Regions from separate parts of the Carnobacterium alterfunditum DSM 5972 genome, predicted to be linked through region 1. Evidence: predicted binding sites of a transcription regulator. Region 1 holds the regulator's gene; the other holds the start of a gene.
The links. The regulator HrcA, encoded in region 1, represses chaperone genes, less so after heat shock. The targets are predictions, from matches to a motif close to TTAGCACTCNNNNNNNNNGAGTGCTAA.
Positions count from the first base shown of each region.

Region 2: the regulator HrcA is predicted to act here: its motif matches at 2,489-2,515, upstream of groES (co-chaperone GroES).

Region 1 covers NZ_JQLG01000004.1:2,229,539-2,239,509, forward strand. The annotation lists gene BR50_RS10950 (LysM peptidoglycan-binding domain-containing protein) at 297-1,658, shown strand; gene BR50_RS10955 (DUF421 domain-containing protein) at 1,791-2,345, shown strand; gene truB (tRNA pseudouridine(55) synthase TruB) at 2,759-3,676, shown strand; gene ribF (riboflavin biosynthesis protein RibF) at 3,692-4,654, shown strand; gene BR50_RS10970 (argininosuccinate synthase) at 4,931-6,145, shown strand; gene argH (argininosuccinate lyase) at 6,171-7,550, shown strand; gene hrcA (heat-inducible transcriptional repressor HrcA) at 7,838-8,875, shown strand; gene grpE (nucleotide exchange factor GrpE) at 8,894-9,457, shown strand; gene dnaK (molecular chaperone DnaK) at 9,506-9,971, shown strand, end outside.
Region 2 covers NZ_JQLG01000004.1:424,193-434,163, reverse strand. The annotation lists gene BR50_RS02520 (ABC-F family ATP-binding cassette domain-containing protein) at 1-326, opposite strand, end outside; gene BR50_RS02515 (redox-sensing transcriptional repressor Rex) at 644-1,285, shown strand; gene BR50_RS02510 (CPBP family intramembrane glutamic endopeptidase) at 1,550-2,203, opposite strand; gene groES (co-chaperone GroES) at 2,549-2,833, shown strand; gene groL (chaperonin GroEL) at 2,885-4,510, shown strand; gene BR50_RS02495 (hypothetical protein) at 5,320-5,631, opposite strand; gene BR50_RS02490 (DUF6241 domain-containing protein) at 6,253-6,792, shown strand; gene BR50_RS02485 (DUF6241 domain-containing protein) at 6,814-7,275, shown strand; gene BR50_RS13040 (hypothetical protein) at 7,414-7,542, shown strand; gene BR50_RS02480 (hypothetical protein) at 7,643-7,831, shown strand; gene BR50_RS02475 (ISNCY family transposase) at 8,636-9,971, opposite strand, start outside.

The DNA of each region.
Region 1 (9,971 bases):
GGTTGTCGTGACTTTATTCTAACTGGAAAATTCATTTGTTTCTATTTTTTTATAAAAAAATAGGTGCGAATGAATTTCTTCATCCACACCAAAAATTATACAGCCATTTTAAACCTCCAAAGGGCAACCCTTTGGAGGTTTTTTTAATTGAAAAATCAAAATACAACAGGGAGAAAAGTCTTTTAAAAATCAAATAGTTATCTGAGGTGGTATAATAAAAGTGAAAGGAGAGCTGAGAACCTAGAGGGAAAAATGCATTGGAAAAACTTACTTAAAAAAATAAAGGGGTGAGTAACATGCGTTTAAAAATTGGATTGGCTAGTCTTCTACTGACACTAATGCTCTTATTCAGTTTAACTTTCGCTTTACCGGTCACTGCTGCCAGCTCTCAATATATAACTAAAGGGAATACAACATCTAAAATGGTCGCTTTTACGTTTGATGATGGTTCAGATGGCAAAAATACTACTAAAATTTTACAGATTTTAAGCGCAAATAAAATCAAAGCTACTTTTTTCATTACTGGTAAAGCAGCAGAAAATCATCCGCAATTGATCAAAAATATTGCTGACCAAGGGCATCAATTTGGCAATCACTCATACTCTCATCCTGACTTTACTAAAATAAGTGCAGCTCAGATCAAAACGGAATTAGATAAAGGGGAAGCTGTTATTAAAAATATTAGTGGAAAGACTACTAAACCCTATTTTCGTGCACCTTTTGGCTCAATGAATGCCGCTTCATTGTTAGCGGTTGGTAATTTGGGCTATACAAAAACGATTGGCTGGACGATTGATACAGTCGATTGGAAAGGGGTCTCTTCTAGTGAGATCACGAATAAAGTTGTAAATAATGCAACTCCAGGAATGATTGTTTTGATGCATACAGGAGAAGGTGCTACAGGTACCCCAGGAGCACTCCAAAATATGATCAACCAATTGAAGGCTAAAGGATACACCTTTGTTACGATCAGCCAAATGCTGTCTACTGGCACGCAAACAGCTACTAGTGGCCAACACATTGTCAAATCAGGTGAGACTTTAACTAAGATCGCCAGTCTTTATGGAGTGACTGTTCAACAATTGGCAACAGCTAATAAGTTAACCAATATAAACGTGATTCGTGTCGGCCAAATTCTTATCATTCCGACTACTAACTATACCGTTAAAGCAGGTGATACCTTAACCAAAATTGCTAATGCATATAATGTAACCGTTCAACAGTTAGTGGCTGCCAATAACTTGACCAATCCTAATATACTGAAAATAGGCCAAACGATAAAAATTCCTGCTAAAACTGGTACGATTGTTCCACAACCGGTACCAACGACAATCAATTACACCGTTAAGGCTGGAGATACTCTTTACAGCATTGCTAAAAGATATGGCGTGACTGTTCAATCGATCGTCACAGCAAACAAATTAGCCAGTGCGAATGTAATAATGGTCGGTCAAATCCTGAAAATCCCTGCTAGTACCGGTACGATCGTTCCAAAACCGGTACCAACAACAGTCAATTATACCGTTAAGGCTGGAGATACTCTTTACAGCATTGCTAAAAGATACGGCGTGACTGTTCAATCGATCGTCACTATAAATAAATTGGCTAGTGCGAATGTAATAAAGATTGGTCAAGTCTTAAAAATACCCACAGTCTAATACTGCTAGGCAATAGAATATGCTAAGGCCAAAGTGTACAACTGATTTTTGCTTGTATGCTTTGGCCTTAATTTGAATTTCTTTACTCTTTGCTTTTTTTCTTTACACTAAGTGTGTAAAGGAGGTTTTTAAATGTCGGATTTTTTGATAAACATACAAACAGAAATGGGAACGCCAAATCTTTTATTTGATAGTTGGACGCCTGTCATTAGAATCTTTTTTTCAACAATTATAACCTTTATATTGTTACTGGCTAGCTTAAGAATTTTTGGAAATAGAAGTGTTTCAAATATGAGTATACAGGATGTTATCACTTCATTTACGATAGGGTCAACAGTATCATCTACTATGATCTTAAAAGATGTTACTATAATAAATGGGTTTTTAGCAATCACATTACTTTTGTCCATGCAATTCCTTGTTTCAAAAATCATCAGCAAATGGTCCTATTTTTCAAAATTTATTAATCCAGCTCCAAAAGTTTTATTTTTAAAGGGTGCTTTCTTAGAAAATACAATGAAAAAAAGTCGCGTAACTAAAGAAGATATTTATTCTGCTATTCGAATCCAAGCTAGATGTTCTTCAGATAAGGTTTTTGCAGTTGTGTTAGAATCTAATGGAAATCTTTCAGTAGTGACTGAAGTCAGTCCAGACTATGAAGAAGAAATTTTAAAATATCTAGACTAAAGAGACTGGGACATAGTTCTTGGTCTCTGATTTTGTATTCTTGACCTTTTCTACGTATCCAATCATTGTAAAGGAGCTTTCGTTTAAGTTTATTGATTCAATAGATGACAAATAAAAATCTTTTTGACTAATAAAGTAGAATTAATGTTTAAATGAGCATTGAAACAAATTTCCATTTAACTAATAAACTGATTTTATTGATTAAACGAGTATAAAACAAGTTTCCATTTGACTAATCATACAGACTTATCCATTAAACAAGTATAAAATGATGTTTTATTTAGTAAAGGTTGATTTCAATTCTCTCACTAAAACAGATAATTGAACTAATACACGGTTAATAAATGGATGACGTCATTTTGGTAATTATGGTATACTTGAAGAGTTGAAAAAAGGAAGGTTGGGATCAAGCAATGGAAGGTATTCTCCCTTTATGGAAAGAACGCGGCATGACTAGTCATGATTGTGTATTTAAACTTAGAAAAATTTTAAAAACAAAAAAAATTGGACATACAGGTACGTTGGATCCAGATGTCGACGGCGTATTGCCTATTTGTGTTGGAAAAGCTACAAAAGTTGTCGAGTACATGATGGAAACAGGTAAAGGCTACATAGGAGAAATTACACTTGGTTATTCGACAACAACAGAAGACCGCAGCGGTGAAATTGTTGAGCAAGTCGAAGTAGAAGAAGTACCGACGCTTGAAGCGATTGATGCTGCCATGAAAAACATGGAAGGAAAAATCACTCAAATACCGCCAATGTATTCAGCAGTAAAAGTGAATGGGAAAAAATTATATGAGTATGCTAGAGCTGGTGAAACCGTTGAACGACCAGAAAGAGTTGCGGAGATAAAACAATTCAAACGGACTTCAGACGTGGTCGTAGATAAAGAAAGAGGGACGGTCTCTTGGAAGTTTGAGGTGGCGTGCGGAAAAGGGACTTACGTTCGTACGTTGGCTGTAGACTTAGGTAGACAACTTGGATACCCAGCGCACATGTCTGATTTAACGCGTGTGCTTAGTGGTACGTTTAAAGCTAGCGATTGTTTAACGTTAGCCCAAGTTGCTGAAAAAATGGAACAAGAAGAAATTGACGAAGTTTTATTTCCTCTAGAATTTGGTCTAAAAGACTTAGCTTCATTCGATATTGATGAAACCTTATGGGATAAAGTGAAAAATGGAGCTGTGTTGCCAATCGATACTATTCCAGCTGATTTGTCGATGCCAGTTGTTTTCATTTATTTGCAAAAAGCGGTTAGTATTTATGTTGTCCATCCACAAAAAAAAGATTATTTGAAACCAATCAAAGTATTAAGGAATAATTTGTAGAGGAGTTTTTACACTGTGGAAATCATTAAACTGCATCATCCGTATCTAGCAGATGAAATCCCTGAAGACAAAGTAGTGTTAGCTTTAGGTTTTTTTGATGGCGTACATAGAGGCCATCAAGAAGTGATTTTTAGGGCAAAAAGTCTTGCTGATAAAAACAATTTAAAATTAGCAGTCATGACATTCAATCAACATCCCTCAATTGTTTTTAAAAAATTAAATTCGGATCAGCATAAATATCTTTCAACTGTATCTCGCAAAGAGGAATTGATGGAGAAAATTGGCGTTGATTATCTTTATGAAGTCGACTTTACATCTGCGTTCGCTAGTTTAACACCACAAGATTTTGTGGATCAATACATTGTTGGATTACATGCACAAACAGTCGTAGCAGGTTTTGACTATTCATTTGGCAAAAAGGAAGTTGCTTCAATGGTACATTTGCCAATGTATGCTAATAATCGTTTTGAGATAGTTGTAGTGGAAAAACAAACATTGAGAGAAGAAAAAATTAGTTCTACACGGATTCGTTCAGCTTTAGAAGTTGGAGATATGCCTGTTGCTAATAATCTCTTAGGTTATATCTACGCTACTCCTGGAAGAGTCATACATGGAGACGCCAGGGGAAGGCTGTTAGGATTCCCAACAGCGAACATCGAAGTTGAGAACCTTGTTAAGCTGCCTCGTAAGGGTGTATATGTTGTTGAAATAGTAGTGGGTGGAAGAACGTATAAAGGAATGGCTTCAATTGGACACAATGTAACGTTTGAAGCGAACCGTCCATTAACGGTCGAAGTTTACATTCTTGATTTTAGTGCTGACATCTATGGTGAAGAAGTAAAGGTATTATGGCATGATTATTTACGAGATGAAAAAAAGTTTGATTCGATTGACGCTTTAATTGCGCAACTTAAACAAGACGAATTGGATACGGCACAATTTTTTGAACAGACTAATAAATCAAACCAGAATAAGTAATGGAGCATATCCGAAAGTAATTGAACAGAGTAAACAAGAGACAATTGTTTCTTGTTTTTTTTTGCATAAAATGATAAAACAATAAGGGCTCTTGCTAAGAGAGTCCTTCTGATTTATACAATATTTATGAATAAAGTAGCTTAATATACAATAAAATTTCAAATAAAAGCTATAAAATACATAATAAAGCATAAAAAAACAATTTAAGCTTGTTTTAATCTTTTTGCCATGTTAGGATACGTTCATGCAATAAAATTAATTGGATGAGGTGTTTTTATGAATAAAGGAAAAGTTGTTTTAGCTTACTCAGGTGGATTGGATACTTCAGTATCAATTAAATGGTTAATAGATGAAGGGTATGAGGTCATCGCTTGTTGTTTGGATGTAGGAGAAGGAAAAAACCTGGATTTTATTAAAGAAAAGGCGATACAAATCGGTGCTTCTGCTTCATATACGATTGACGCTAAAGTAGAATTTGCTAATGACTTTGCATTGATCGCGTTACAAGCGCACACATATTATGAAGGTAAGTATCCGCTAATATCAGCGTTATCTCGTCCTTTAATTGCTAAAAAATTGGTTGAAGTAGCTATAAAAGAAAAAGCGGTAGCAGTAGCACATGGGTGTACCGGAAAAGGAAATGATCAAGTTCGTTTTGAAGTTGCCATTCATTCTTTAGCTCCAGATTTAAAAGTAATCGCACCGGTTCGTGATTGGACATGGTCAAGGGAAGAAGAGATCAACTATGCTATTGAACACTCTATTCCGGTTCCAATTGATTTAGACAATCCTTTCTCTATTGATCAAAATCTTTGGGGAAGAAGCAATGAATGTGGCGTCTTAGAAAATCCTTGGATCGCACCACCAGAAGTAGCCTATGAGTTAACAGCGAGTTTAGAAAATACTCCTGATAGCCCAGAAATGATTGAAATTGAATTCTTAGCGGGAGTTCCAGTAGCTCTTGATGGTTCAAAATACGAGTTGTCTGATTTGATCCAACAGTTGAACAGCATTGCTGGAAAACATGGGATTGGACGGATCGATCATATTGAAAATAGATTGATTGGTATCAAATCTCGTGAAATCTATGAAGCTCCTGGGGCAGTGACACTTATGACCGCTCATAAAGAATTGGAAGATCTTACATTCGTTAAAGATACTGCACACTTTAAACCAATAATTGAACAGAAAATAACAGAAATGATCTATAACGGATTATGGTACAATCCATTGACTGAAAGCTTGATTGCTTTTTTGAAATCAACTCAAAAGTATGTAAATGGAACGGTAAGAGTGAAATTATTTAAAGGCCACGCAATCGTGGAAGGCAGAAAGTCTCCAAACTCACTTTATGATGAAGATTTAGCAACTTATACTTCTGCAGATACATTTAATCAAGAAGCCTCTGTTGGATTTATTAAGTTATGGGGTCTGCCTACAAAAGTTCATGCAGAAGTTAATAAACCAAAAGTTACTATCAAGAATAAGTAATCTTAAACAAGGATAGGATGACAACATGAAAAAATTATGGGGCGGTCGTTTTGAAGGAGAAAGTCAAAAATGGATCGATGAATTTGGTGCTTCGATCGAAGTAGACCAAGTTTTAGCGGAAGAAGATATTATAGGAAGTTTGGCACATGTTAAAATGTTAGCTAAGACGTCTATTATTCTTCAAGAAGAAGCAGATGAGATCATCAGAGGATTAGAAATTCTTTTAGTAAAAGCCCAAAAGAAAGAATTGGTATTCTCTATTGCTAATGAAGACATTCATTTAAATATCGAAACGCTTCTTCATAAAGAGATTGGGCTAGTCGCAGGGAAACTACACACTGCAAGAAGCCGAAATGATCAAGTAGCCACCGATATGCATCTTTATTTAAAACGTCAAGTTGGTGAAATTTCTGGATCGCTTATGGACCTAGAAAAAGTTATTCTGCTAAAAGCGGAAAAACATGTTGAAACCATTATTCCTGGATATACGCATTTACAACATGCGCAGCCTATCTCTTTTGCTCACCATTTGTTGGCGTATTACAATATGTTTAAACGTGATTTAGAAAGATACCAAGATAGTTTGAAACGCATCGATTGTTCCCCTTTAGGAGCAGCAGCTTTGGCAGGAACGACATTTCCAATCGATCGTTTGGATACCGCAGAACAATTAGGCTTTAGTTCCGTTTATTCAAATAGTATGGATGCCGTTAGTGATCGTGATTTCATCTTAGAATTTTTGTCGAATAGCAGCATACTGATGGTGCATCTTTCACGTTTTTGCGAAGAAATAATTCTTTGGACAAGTCATGAATATCAGTTCGTTAGTTTAACGGATGCCTTTTCAACAGGTAGTTCGATCATGCCGCAAAAGAAAAATCCGGATATGGCAGAATTGATTCGTGGTAAAACAGGCAGAGTGTACGGCAATTTATTTTCACTGTTGACGGTAATGAAAAGTTTGCCACTAGCTTATAACAAGGATCTGCAAGAAGACAAAGAAGGTATGTTCGACACAGTAAAAACTGTCAAAGATTGTTTGAACGTATTTGCTGGTATGTTGGATGATATGATCGTGCACGAAGAAAAAATGAGTGAAGCAACAACTAAAGATTTTTCCAATGCGACAGAGTTAGCTGATTATCTTGCTTCCAGAGGTATTCCGTTTAGAGAAGCACATGAAATAGTTGGAAAACTTGTTTTAAAGTGCTTGAAAAACGGCAATTATTTACAAGATATTTCATTAGCAGATTTTCAAGAAGCAGCTCCTATCATTCAAGAAGATGTGTATTCTTTGTTAGAATCTCGTGTGGCTGTTGAACGCAGAAATTCTTTAGGCGGTACTGGTTTTGTCCAAATAAGAACTGAACTAGAAAAAGCAAAAAAAGAATGCCAGTTAAATTAGGACTGGTCAACAAATGGTGTTGCTATGAACAACAAAGCTACGAATATTAGAAATTTCAGACCTAAAATCAATGAGAAGAAAAAGTATTAAAAATGAATTATTTCATTTTTAATACTTTTTTTCTAGGCTGAAAATGGATAAATCAAGCGGAAAATCAATGTTTTTAATAAACGTCAAAATTAGTCAAAAAATAAGCAAAAATTATTGACAGGAACAATTATATTTGGTAAATTAATAAATGTATTAGCACTCAATAGTTTCAAGTGCTAAAAAAGAGGTGATGCAACATGTTAACTGAAAGACAGATTTTAATCTTAAAATCTATCATTCGCTTATACACTTCACACGAGACACCCATAGGATCTAAAACCTTGATGAATGAAGCTGAGATCAATTTTAGTTCAGCGACCATTCGTAATGAAATGGGACGTCTTGAAGAATTAGGCTTCATTGAAAAAACACATTCCTCATCAGGTCGTGTTCCGTCATTAAAAGGCTATCGTTTTTATGTGGACTATCTGGTACATCCAGTGAAAATCCAGAAAAAAGATCTTGCAGTCATAAAGAATGCTTTAGGAAATCAATTTAGACAGTTGGATGAAATTGTTTTCCAATCTGCTGAATTGCTTTCTCAATTGACCAGTTATACGGCAATAACATTAGGTCCTGAAATCAAAGAGAGTATTTTAACCGGTTTTCGTTTGGTACCATTGAATGATTATCAAGTCATGGCTATTCTGGTTACAGATAAAGGCCATGTTGAAAACCAAGTTGTTACTATCCCGAGATCGATGGACGTTAATGAGCTGGAAAAAATTGTTCGTATTTTTAATGAACAATTAGTTGGTCTTCCGTTAATGGAAGTATTTAAAAGACTCAAGACTGAAATTCCTTTATTGCTAAATAAGTACGTTAAGACAAATGAAGGAATCTTAGATATCTTTGAAAATGTCTTTTTGAAGGCTGGACAAGATAGGATGCACGTAGGTGGAAGAATGAATATATTAGATTTTTCGAATGAATTAAATGTCGAAAAATTCAAGTCTATTTATTCGTTAATGGATGGTACTCATGACTTATCTTCTCTAGTGATCCCAAGTACTACTGGAATCACCGTGAAAATTGGTACGGAGTTAAACAATGAGCTTTTCAATGAGTTCAGTTTAATTACGGCAAGCTATGACATTGAAGGATACAGTTCAGGCGTTATTGCATTGTTAGGCCCAACGAATATGCCGTATTCCAAAATGATTGGCTTGGTGGATGTATTTCGAAATGAGCTTTCAAAAAAAATAATCGACTACTATCATTCTGTAGAAGATTAATTAAAAGGAGCTGTTGATGTGTCTAGAAATAAAGACAAGAAGCAAGAACAAGAAGTAGTAGAAGAAACAACAACAGAATCAGTAGAAGAAACGGTAATTAAACCAGAAGAAACAACTGATTCTGTAGAAGTTGATGAACTTGCTGAAGCAAAAGCTGCTTTAGAAGAAATGGAAAATAAATATTTGCGTGTCCAAGCTGAAATGGCAAATATCCAAAAACGCAATGCAAAAGAACGTGAAGATGCTGCTAAATTCCGTGCTCAATCTTTAGCACTCGAATTGCTTCCAGTCGGTGATAACTTAGAACGAGCTCTAGCTATTGAAGTAACAGATGAGCAAGGCAAAAGTTTGAAAAAAGGAATCGAGATGGTGAAGGAAACGTTCGCTGCAGCATTAAAAAACGAAGGAATCGAAGTTATCGATCCTTTAAATGAACCATTTGATCCAAACTTCCATCAGGCTGTTCAAACGGTTCCTGTTGAAGAAGGTCAAAAAAGTGAAATAGTTGTACAAGTTTTACAAAAAGGGTATGATTTAAAAGGACGAGTCTTACGTCCAGCAATGGTCATCGTTGCTCAATAAAGCTTAAATAAATAATAAAAAAATAATAAATAAATGAGGGATTTTATAATGGGAAAAATGATAGGTATTGACTTAGGAACAACAAATTCAGCAGTTGCAGTATTAGAAGGCGGAAAAGCAAAAATTATTCCGAATCCAGAAGGTAACCGTACGACTCCATCAGTAGTAGCTTTTAAAAACGGAGAAATGCAAGTAGGAGAAGTTGCAAAACGTCAAGCTGTAACAAACCCAAATACAATCAGTTCAATTAAACGTCATATTGGCGAAGCTGGTTTCTCAGTTGAAGTCGAAGGCAAAAAATATACTCCACAAGAAATTTCTGCAACGATTTTACAATACTTGAAAGGTTATGCTGAAAGCTATTTAGGAGAAACAGTTGATAAAGCTGTTATTACTGTTCCTGCTTACTTTAATGATGCACAACGTCAAGCAACTAAAGATGCTGGTAAAATTGCAGGCCTTGAAGTTGAACGTATCGTAAATGAACCAACTGCTGCAGCATTAGCATATGGTT
Region 2 (9,971 bases), 1.8 Mb from region 1:
CCAAGCTGTTTTTCAATAGTATGCAAGTCTCTTTCAAGTTGAATGACCGATTCAAAAACGGTTAACATTTCATCCCAAATGGTTCTTTCAGAAGTCAAACCAGTATTTTGAGCTAAATAGCCAATGCTAACTTGTTTTCCTTTAACAATTTTTCCTGCGTCAGGTTGTTCTATATCCGCAATCATTTTTAAAAGAGTTGATTTACCTGTGCCGTTTCGTCCAACTAAAGCGATACGAGAGCTTTCTTGGATTTCTAAATAAATATTTTCGAACAACACATCTGCTCCAAAATGGCGAGCAACATGTTGTGCTTGTAATAGAATCATAGTCTTGGTCCTCATTTCATCATTCTCAGTATTAGTTTAGCATAGATTTAGGTCCAGGGAAATTACAATCCATTAAAAGCTAACTATTAAGAAGCTGATTCACAAGGGTACTTGTGAATTTTTACAATATAACTAATAGTAAGTATATTAAAATGCATAGAATTTAAAAAAAGTGCTAGTATTATACCGAAAAAATGATATAATAAAAAAGTCAATTAGAAAAAGATTGTGAAGAAAAAAATATAACGAATTGTTTGTGAAAAAACAAGTGACCGATTGAAGAAGTTAAAACTAATGGCTGATGGAGGAAGAAAAGAATGGTAGAAAAGAAAATACCCAATGCAACAGCTAGACGATTGCCTATTTATTATCGCTATTTGCGATTCTTATACGATTCCGGAAAGGTACGTGTTTCTTCAACTGAATTAAGTGAAGCTATCAAAGTTGATAGTGCAACGATTCGAAGAGATTTCTCTTATTTTGGGGCTTTAGGAAAAAGAGGATACGGATATGACGTTGAAGATTTGATGAATTTTTTTAGTAAAACACTTAAACAAGACCAGTTAACGAATGTTGCTCTTATTGGAGTAGGGAACTTAGGTCGTGCTTTATTAAACTACAACTTCCATCAAAGCAATAACATGCGTATCAGTGCAGCTTTTGATATAAATGAAGAAATCGTTGGAACCATTTTAAGTGGTGTACCTATTTATCACATGGACGATATGATCGAACAATTAAAAATTCAACAAATTGAAGTTGTTATTATTACTATTCCATCAACTGTAGCGCAAGCAACAGCTGACCGATTAGTTGAAGCAAATGTTAGAGGCATTTTAAACTTTACCCCATTTAGAATTTCTGTACCAGATACTGTAAGAGTACAAAATGTTGATCTAACAAATGAACTTCAAACGTTGATTTACTTCTTGGATCATTACGAGTCAACAAAAGAATAGTTGAATGAAAAAGGAAACAAACTTTTTAAGGTTTGTTTCCTTTTTTTAGTTTATAGTAAACTTCAAGTATTTTTGAAGCCCTAATAAAGTAACTTGTAGAAAATAGGACATAGAGTACAGAGAAAAATGTCCAACCGGAGTTACCTACAGAATCAATAGCAAACCAGATGAAAACTCCCGACATCAAGTAGGTAATGATGATTTGTGTTATAAAATTACGATTTTTTATCAATTAAAAATTCCTTTCTAATATTTAGTGATCCATCAAAAGAAGGTCACTAACATAACTAGTGTGTTCATAGCAATATGGGTAATAATTGGGGTAGCAATATTTTTTGTCTTACTATATAGGAAACAAAAAACGAAAGACATAGCAGAATAGAGTAAAATATGTCCATCAAAGTGCATAAAAGCAAAGATAAGCGAACTGATCACCGCAGCACCTATTCCACCTGTAATATCGTATAGGAAACCAAAGATTACTTTTCTAAAAACAAATTCTTCCATGATCGGTCCCATAATGGAAACAATAATCATATAGATAGGATAGCTTTCTACAATCAAAAGAATATTTTGCGTATTAATAGAATCGATTGGAAGTCCCAATACCAAAATCTCAATGATATTTGCAAAATATTGCGTTAAAAGTACCAAAGGTATCCCAACAACGATCCCCCAGTAAAAAACGCTTTTTAGGGGTAAGGATGGACTTGAGGTCAACGAATTTTTTATATTGGATTTCCGATTCAGTAAAAGCATAGCAACTGCTCCTAAAGAAAAACTGACTATCGTTCCATAAATCGAAGCTTCTGTTTGGAAATTTTTTGGAGCTGCCGAAATGATGAGCACTGGTAGAAATTGTGCTATCAGATAAAACAATAGCATTGAAATCGATGTGTGACTGACTATTTTTTTCATTGTGACCAAAACCTTCTTTTTTCGAAATAAATGATTCTCATTTTTACATAGTTTAGTAAATAATTTTATCAGTACACGATAGAAAGCTCACTAATAAAATAATAGGAACCAACTCAAATTTAACTAAACTGAAAATAACTTCGCTTTACAGTATACCATAAAAGGAATACAACATATAGAAGACAAAAAATCCTTTTCGATAAAAATGATGCGATCAAAAAGGAATTGGAAGTGAGATGAAAATTCTTGCATTCTTTTCTATATTTGTTATTATAAAGAAGTAGTTTAGCACTTGAATTGTCTGAGTGCTAAAATGGAAGAAATAATTTAGACGGAGGGATTTACGTGTTAAAACCATTAGGAGATCGTGTCATTATTGAAGTTGCTAAGGAAGAGGAAAAAACAATCAGCGGTATTGTTTTACCGGGTTCAGCGCAAGAAAAACCTCAAACAGGATCAGTCATAGCTGTTGGGGAAGGTCGTATTCTAGAAAACGGCTCAACAGTAGCAGTGGCAGTAAAAGTAGGCGATACTGTGCTATTTGAAAAATATGCTGGAACAGAAGTGAAATATGACGGGAAAGAATATTTAGTGGTAAAAGAACACGATATCGTAGCAGTCATAGATTAAATAAAATAAGCAAAAACTTGAACAAACTAAATTAATGAGGTGAAGGAAAAAATGGCAAAAGATATTAAATTTTCTGAAGACGCTCGTGCATCAATGTTACGTGGCGTAGACATTTTAGCTGATATTGTTAAAGTAACATTAGGACCTAAAGGAAGAAACGTTGTTTTAGAAAAATCTTATGGCTCACCGCTGATCACAAATGATGGCGTTACGATCGCAAAAGAAATTGAATTAGAAGATCATTTTGAAAATATGGGAGCACAACTTGTTTCAGAAGTGGCTTCTAAAACAAATGATATCGCTGGAGATGGAACAACAACAGCGACTGTATTGACTCAAGCAATCGTTCGCGAAGGCTTAAAAAACGTAACGGCTGGAGCAAACCCTGTTGGGATTCGTCGTGGGATCGAATTGGCTACAAAAGTTGCGGTAGAAGAACTATTTGCTATTTCTAAACAAGTAGATTCAAAAGAATCGATTGCTCAAATTGCTGCTATTTCTTCAGGAAATACCGAAACAGGAGAATTGATCGCAGAAGCAATGGAACGCGTTGGAACAGACGGCGTTATTACGATCGAAGAATCTAAAGGGATCGAAACAGAACTAAGCGTAGTTGAAGGAATGCAATTTGATCGTGGTTACCTATCACAATACATGGTAACAGATAACGACAAAATGGAAGCTAACTTAGAAAACCCATATATTTTGATCACTGATAAAAAAATCTCTAATATTCAAGAAATTCTTCCATTATTAGAACAAATCTTACAACAAGGACGTCCATTATTAGTTATCGCTGATGATGTTGATGGAGAAGCACTTCCTACATTAGTTTTAAATAAATTGCGTGGAACATTTAATGTCGTAGCTGTTAAAGCTCCAGGTTTTGGCGATCGTCGTAAAGCGATGCTTGAAGACATTGCTATTGTAACTGGCGGAACAGTTATCACTGAAGACCTAGGTCTAGAATTGAAAGATACAACTATTGAACAATTAGGACATGCAAGTAAAGTAGTTGTGACAAAAGATGCTACTACGATTGTTGAAGGTGCCGGCTCGACTGAAACCATTTCACATCGTGTATCTTTACTTAAAGCTCAAGCAGCTGAAACAACTTCAGAATTTGATAAAGAAAAATTACAAGAACGTTTAGCTAAACTTTCTGGTGGAGTAGCTGTTATCAAAGTTGGAGCTGCTACTGAAACAGAACTGAAAGAACTTAAATTACGTATTGAAGATGCTCTAAATGCAGCTCGCGCAGCTATTGAAGAAGGAATCGTTTCAGGTGGTGGAACTGCCTTGATCAATGTTCAACGTAAAGTTTCAGAAATTGAAGCAACTGGCGATGAAGCGACTGGTGTGAAAATTGTTTTACGTGCTCTTGAAGAGCCTGTTCGTCAAATCGTCACAAATGCTGGTCTTGAAGGTTCAGTAATTGTTGAGAAATTAAAAGGCGTTGATTTGGGCGTAGGGTATAACGCAGCTACTAATGAATGGGTAAATATGATCGATGCTGGTATTATTGACCCAACTAAAGTAACTCGTTCTGCTTTACAAAATGCAGCAAGTGTTGCAGCTCTATTGTTAACAACTGAAGCTGTTGTTGCAAACCAACCAAAACCTGACGCTCCAATGGGCGGAATGGGAATGGATCCTGGCATGGGCGGCATGATGTAACCCTGTCATCTTAAAACGAATAAAATAATAAGGTTGGGATATAACCAGCCGAGAATAAGAAAGAGTGTCTGTTTATCAGGAAATTGATAAACAGATACTTTTTTTGTTATATATCGATTGTTTAAAAAATGGTGTTGGTGTTTCAAAAGAAATTTCCTCTGGAATAACGGGTTTGCTTGTGGAGAGCCATGGAAGCGCCTGAAGCCTAAAAAAAAATCTTCCAGGCTTCCAAGCCTCAAACAAAGCTTAATCGCTAAAGCGTTAAGGCTTTTTAATTCGCATTGGATTCTTTACATGGCTATAAGCAACTCCTATTCCGCCAAAAATTTCAAGTGAGTGATCAAACTGAACTGTTGACACCAAAAATTATATCTATTAATTGTTTTAAAAAATAGTATTGGCGTTCCAAAAGAAATTTCCTCTGGAATAACGGGTTTGCTTGTGGAGAGCCATGGAAACACCTGAAGCCTAAAAAGCAAGTCTTCCAGGCTTCCAAGCCTCAAACAAAGCTTAATCGCTAAAGCGTTAAGGCTTTTTAATTCGCATTGGATTCTTTACATGGCTACAAGCAAACCCTATTCCGCCAAAAATTTCAAGTAAGTGATCAAACTAAACTGTTGATACCAAAAATTATAGACCCTAAATATTTGAATCATAAAATATTTAGGGTCTATTTTTGTTTTATAGGTTTACATTTTCATGCTGACGAGGCTACTTTTAGAAGTACCTTTAGAATGAATAGCTGGATAGGCAAATAGGCTTGGACGTATGTCCAAGCCTCATGGAATAAATTATTCCATTATGAGCGTTTATCCAAATTCTAACTCGGTCATCATTTCATCTAAGTTTTCTAAAGCTTCATTCTTTTCAATAAAGTCGATCCAAGATTGATAAGGGTCAGCAGAATTAGTTTTGATCGATATTTTAAACTTATTGTAAATACTTGTAGCCATGTCCGTCCACATTTTGTTAACAGCGCGCTCTAATTTTGCTTCATTCCATCTCTTTGCAGGAGCTCTTCTGGCGTTTCTTTTTATCTGGTCTTCCATAGCTTTTTCAAAAAAAATACTTTTACTTCCCAAATTTGCGTTTAAAAATTCTTCGAATTCTTTAAAATTCAATTTTATCACCTTTCTATAACTCGTTTTTTAAACCTTAATACCTAGTTCTGTCGATGAATTTAAAATTCTTCATGCCTTTATAGCATTCTTAAAAAAGCATAGTAGGTATCTTTAATCATACCATAAAGCATAAAGCAATAGAAAGCTTTCGGAAGGTAAAAGTACCTATTGAAAACAATTAAATAGTAGAATGGTTATCCTTTGATGGATCCCAGTTCAAACAAGAAGGAGATTTCGTTTTTAGTCATAGAATAGAGGGCTGCATGTACCCTACAAATATAAGGCGGAACAAATTGAAATAATAGAAGCTTTTGAACAATCAAGTAAGAAAAACCTTCGATATGCGAATATCATTTATAGTATGTGGTTAGGGTATGAAGGTGACGAACTAGCAACATTAACCGGAGAAGCGGAAGAATACAACGGAAAAATGAGAACCTACGTATCACGCGCGAAAAAGTCATTTAAAATTTTTTATATAACGAGATGAGCATTTAGTTACGTACATTTTTATTTTATTATTGCTAAAACAAGGTTCAAGAACGAGGGTTGTTTAATCCGTATTTTTGAATTATCATCAATATAGGGAACAAATCGGATAATTGAAAAGGGGAAATGAAAATGAAAAAGATTATGTTGGTATTGGTTGCGATAATGGGAATAGGCGTCGTTGTTTTCTTCGCATTTCCGATGGTAGAAAAGGCAAAAGAAAACTTAGTAAACGAATCCGCACGACATCAAGCCGGGGGAAACGAAGAATCCGAAGCGGTTGAAAGCGTCGAAAGTGTAATTGTAGAAGAATCATCACTATTAAGTAACCGGTCACGTGGGAACTATCTACCATTCGAAGAAGGCGAAGAAGAATTCATGCAAGATATTCACGACATGACACACCAAAAAGTATATGCCGAAGACAAATGGGGTTCCGTAGAACTAAACGAACAAAACATAAACGCTTTATTATCAATTTTAGACGAAACGGATTTCGCAGATGAAGATTACTACCGTGAAGTTTTTAATTTATGGAAAGAAGGCGACTTTTCTGATAGCGTTGAAGTGCACAATAAGATATGGAACGACCAGGGCGGATACATTGGTAAAGCTGAAAGATTATTGACGCCGGAAGAAGAACAAGAACTTGTCGAAACTAATTTCAGATAATGGTGTAAGGGGAAATGAAAGTTGAAAAATTTTATTTTAGGATTGGTTGGAGTAATTGTGTTAGGAGGGATTATAGCTGTAGCACTTATATCTATCGAAAAGTCGAAAGAAAACGAAATAACAGAATCTATTCAAGTAGAATCAAGTGAGCCACTACCTTACGAATATTCAAAAAAAGGATTTGAGCAAAGAGTCCACGAAATGACACATCAAAAAGTATATGCGGAACCAAAGTGGGGCGCATTCGAAATGAAAGAAGAAAACATCGATATGTTGCTATCGGTACTAGGTGAAACTGAAATGGAAAATGAAGAATCCTATCGTGAGATATTGAATGCGTGGAAAAAAGGAGACTTTTCGAATTCAGTAGAAGTACACAATAGTATATGGTCTTCAAATGAAGGGGACACCGGGGAAGCGGAACGATTAACCACACCAGAAGAAGAAAAGATATTTGTCGAAGAGAACTTCCGAATGGACTAATTCTCAAAAGTAAAAGATAAAATTTAAGCTCGATTAATTTCCGGCTTATTTTTTTGTCTTTTTTTATCCTTTTTGTTGCGAAATGAAAATATATACGACATTCAATACATCGAATAATACTAAAAGGAGGTCTATGTAATGCCAAAATTCAAGGTAGAAGATCAAGAAATCGAAGCACATATGCAATTTACAACTAGTGCAAGAAAACAGCTTATTTCGGGAATTGGTCGAGTGTTAGTGCAAAATGTACAGGGTGTGGTTAAATGAAGCTAGGGGGAAGCTTTAACATATCAACAAAAGGACACATGAAAAGTAAGTGTAAGGAATGTATTAAGTTAGAGTGAAAAAGAAAGGCAGGCGAAAATAATTGAATACATCATACATTTTTACAACTAAACGTGAATTAATCGAAACTGCACGACACAAAGCGAAAGTTTCGACAATTAATGAAGAACTTATTTGCCAACTAAACGAAAAAGACGCTCATATTGCAGAACTTGAAGAAACTCTAATTGAAATGTCGGATAGAAGCGCAGTCATGGAGAGTAGTCAGTAAGCAAACTTATCCGCATGAACGTTTGAAATGTTATTAGAATCGACTTGTACGACATCAAAAGTAAGAAAATGACGGAACCTTTCGACATTCGTGCTATCAAGCGATTAATCGAATTAAATAATACAGACGAAAGAAGGAATATATAATAAGTAAACATATAAGGCATATTCAAGCGTTTATTTAGGCGAAATTGGGGCAAAACAAAAACGAATCTGGTGTTGGAAAATCGTATAGTGAAATATGTGAAAAAAATTTATCAGAAGATTGGTTTGGTCAGGTAATGCGTGGGTGGTCATTTGCTAACATCACAACACACGGAGACAGAAGTTATCCAGTTATAGGTTTAACCAACGAAGACGGGAAAATATCGTAGATTTTAATTGATTTCGAACCAGAATTCGAAGATGATGAGGAATTGTAAAAAGAATTGAATATCAGATACGAAAAGGGTGGATGATATTAGAATTCATGAATATAAAATAGGCGAATTAAATGTAAAGGTAACAAGCAATACACCTTCGCCGGAAGCGATTAAAGAATTTAATAGCGAAATTAATAAACTATATTTCGAAAAATACCGCTATAAACGTTGAAGCTACGCAATTCTTTTGTAGACCTGTCAATGATAAATGAAAATGTCCCGTTTTTAGATAATAATGAGTTAGGCTTATCAACTCAATTTCTCAAGTTAACGACCGCGCTTCGCTTGCTAAAGTTGTTTAGGATAGTTCCTTCAAAAAACATGAAGCAACCATCCTAAACAACTGCTATAAGAAACCTATACAAAATTGATTCGCTGCTTTATTAGACTAAAGTACCCTTTTTTAAGGCTTCTTTTTGTTTTTTATTTCTAAGATAACGATCATAAGAAGGTTTCCTCCAAGGATGAGACAGGGAGGGTATGATTAGCTGAGTTTTTTTCGCTCTCACAGGCGCATCTAATTCTTTCGATACTTCTTCATGTAATAAAATCTCTTGTAAGGAAAACACCGAATTATCAACGCTAGCGTATAATTCATTTCCCTTTGTATGGATAATCAAGACGCTTGTTTTTGGAGTAAGTAAAACCTGCTGGTTTTGATCATGCAAACGATAAAGCTTATTTTGATACTTCACACCATGACCTTTTTGGATAATTCGTTGTGAAAATCGAGCGAGTATATGATTCAAAATGACTGTTTTTGGTAGCTTTTCAAAAGCACTTTTGCTATCCTTTAGCTGTAAAGCAAATTTGGCATTATATGTAGGAATGTAATGCGTCAAAAATAGATTTGCTTCATCGATTGATTGGATAGAACATAAGGCCATTTCATGAAGGAGACGATCTTGGAGTGTATTCCAAAGTCGTTCGATTTTCCCTTTTGCTTGAGGGATACTAGTTGTACGTAAGTTTATCCCTAAAGTGTGGCAGGCATATCCAAATTGTGTAAAAGTATCCTTTTCTTCAGAGGGGTGCTTTTCTTGTTTATAGATAAAAACCGTACGGTTATCTGTTAAAATTTCGTAAGGAATACCATAGTTGGTTAAAAATTGCTCCATTACTTCATAATAGGCGTCCAGCGTTTCCTCCTTATCAAAATAGGCTCCTACTACAAGCCCTGTTGCGTCATCGATTGCGGCGTGTAAATGAGCGTATGTCCCGTTTTTAAACCAATCATGAGAGGAAGCGTCCATTTGAAGCTGTTCGCCACAGTATTTCTTGCGAGAACGACTTGGGTGAGCCTTCAGTGTATCTACATAATCCAATTCATTTAATACCTGACACTCTTTTTTAGTTAGTACCTGCTTATGTTGTTCCTTTTCTTGCAATTCTTTACGCTTTTTTCTTTTTGTTTGTCGAAAAGCACGTGGGGATAAAAGATTTTTTTCATGCAATAAGTTCCGTACGGTTGTGTATGAGACTTGGATCTTTTCTACTTCAATTAGTTTCTCAGTAAAATGTGTAAGGTTGAACGCTTCATATTTTTTGTTATAAAGAGCAATAATTTTTTTCTTAGTTTCAGTTGATAAACCAGTAGAAGGTTTCCGATTTTGATTCCCATGTATAAAGCCGCTTTTTCCTTTTGTCTGATAGACTTGGATTAATCGATTAATTTGTCTGCGAGATAGAGCTAACTCGACTTCTGCACGAGTTTTGGAA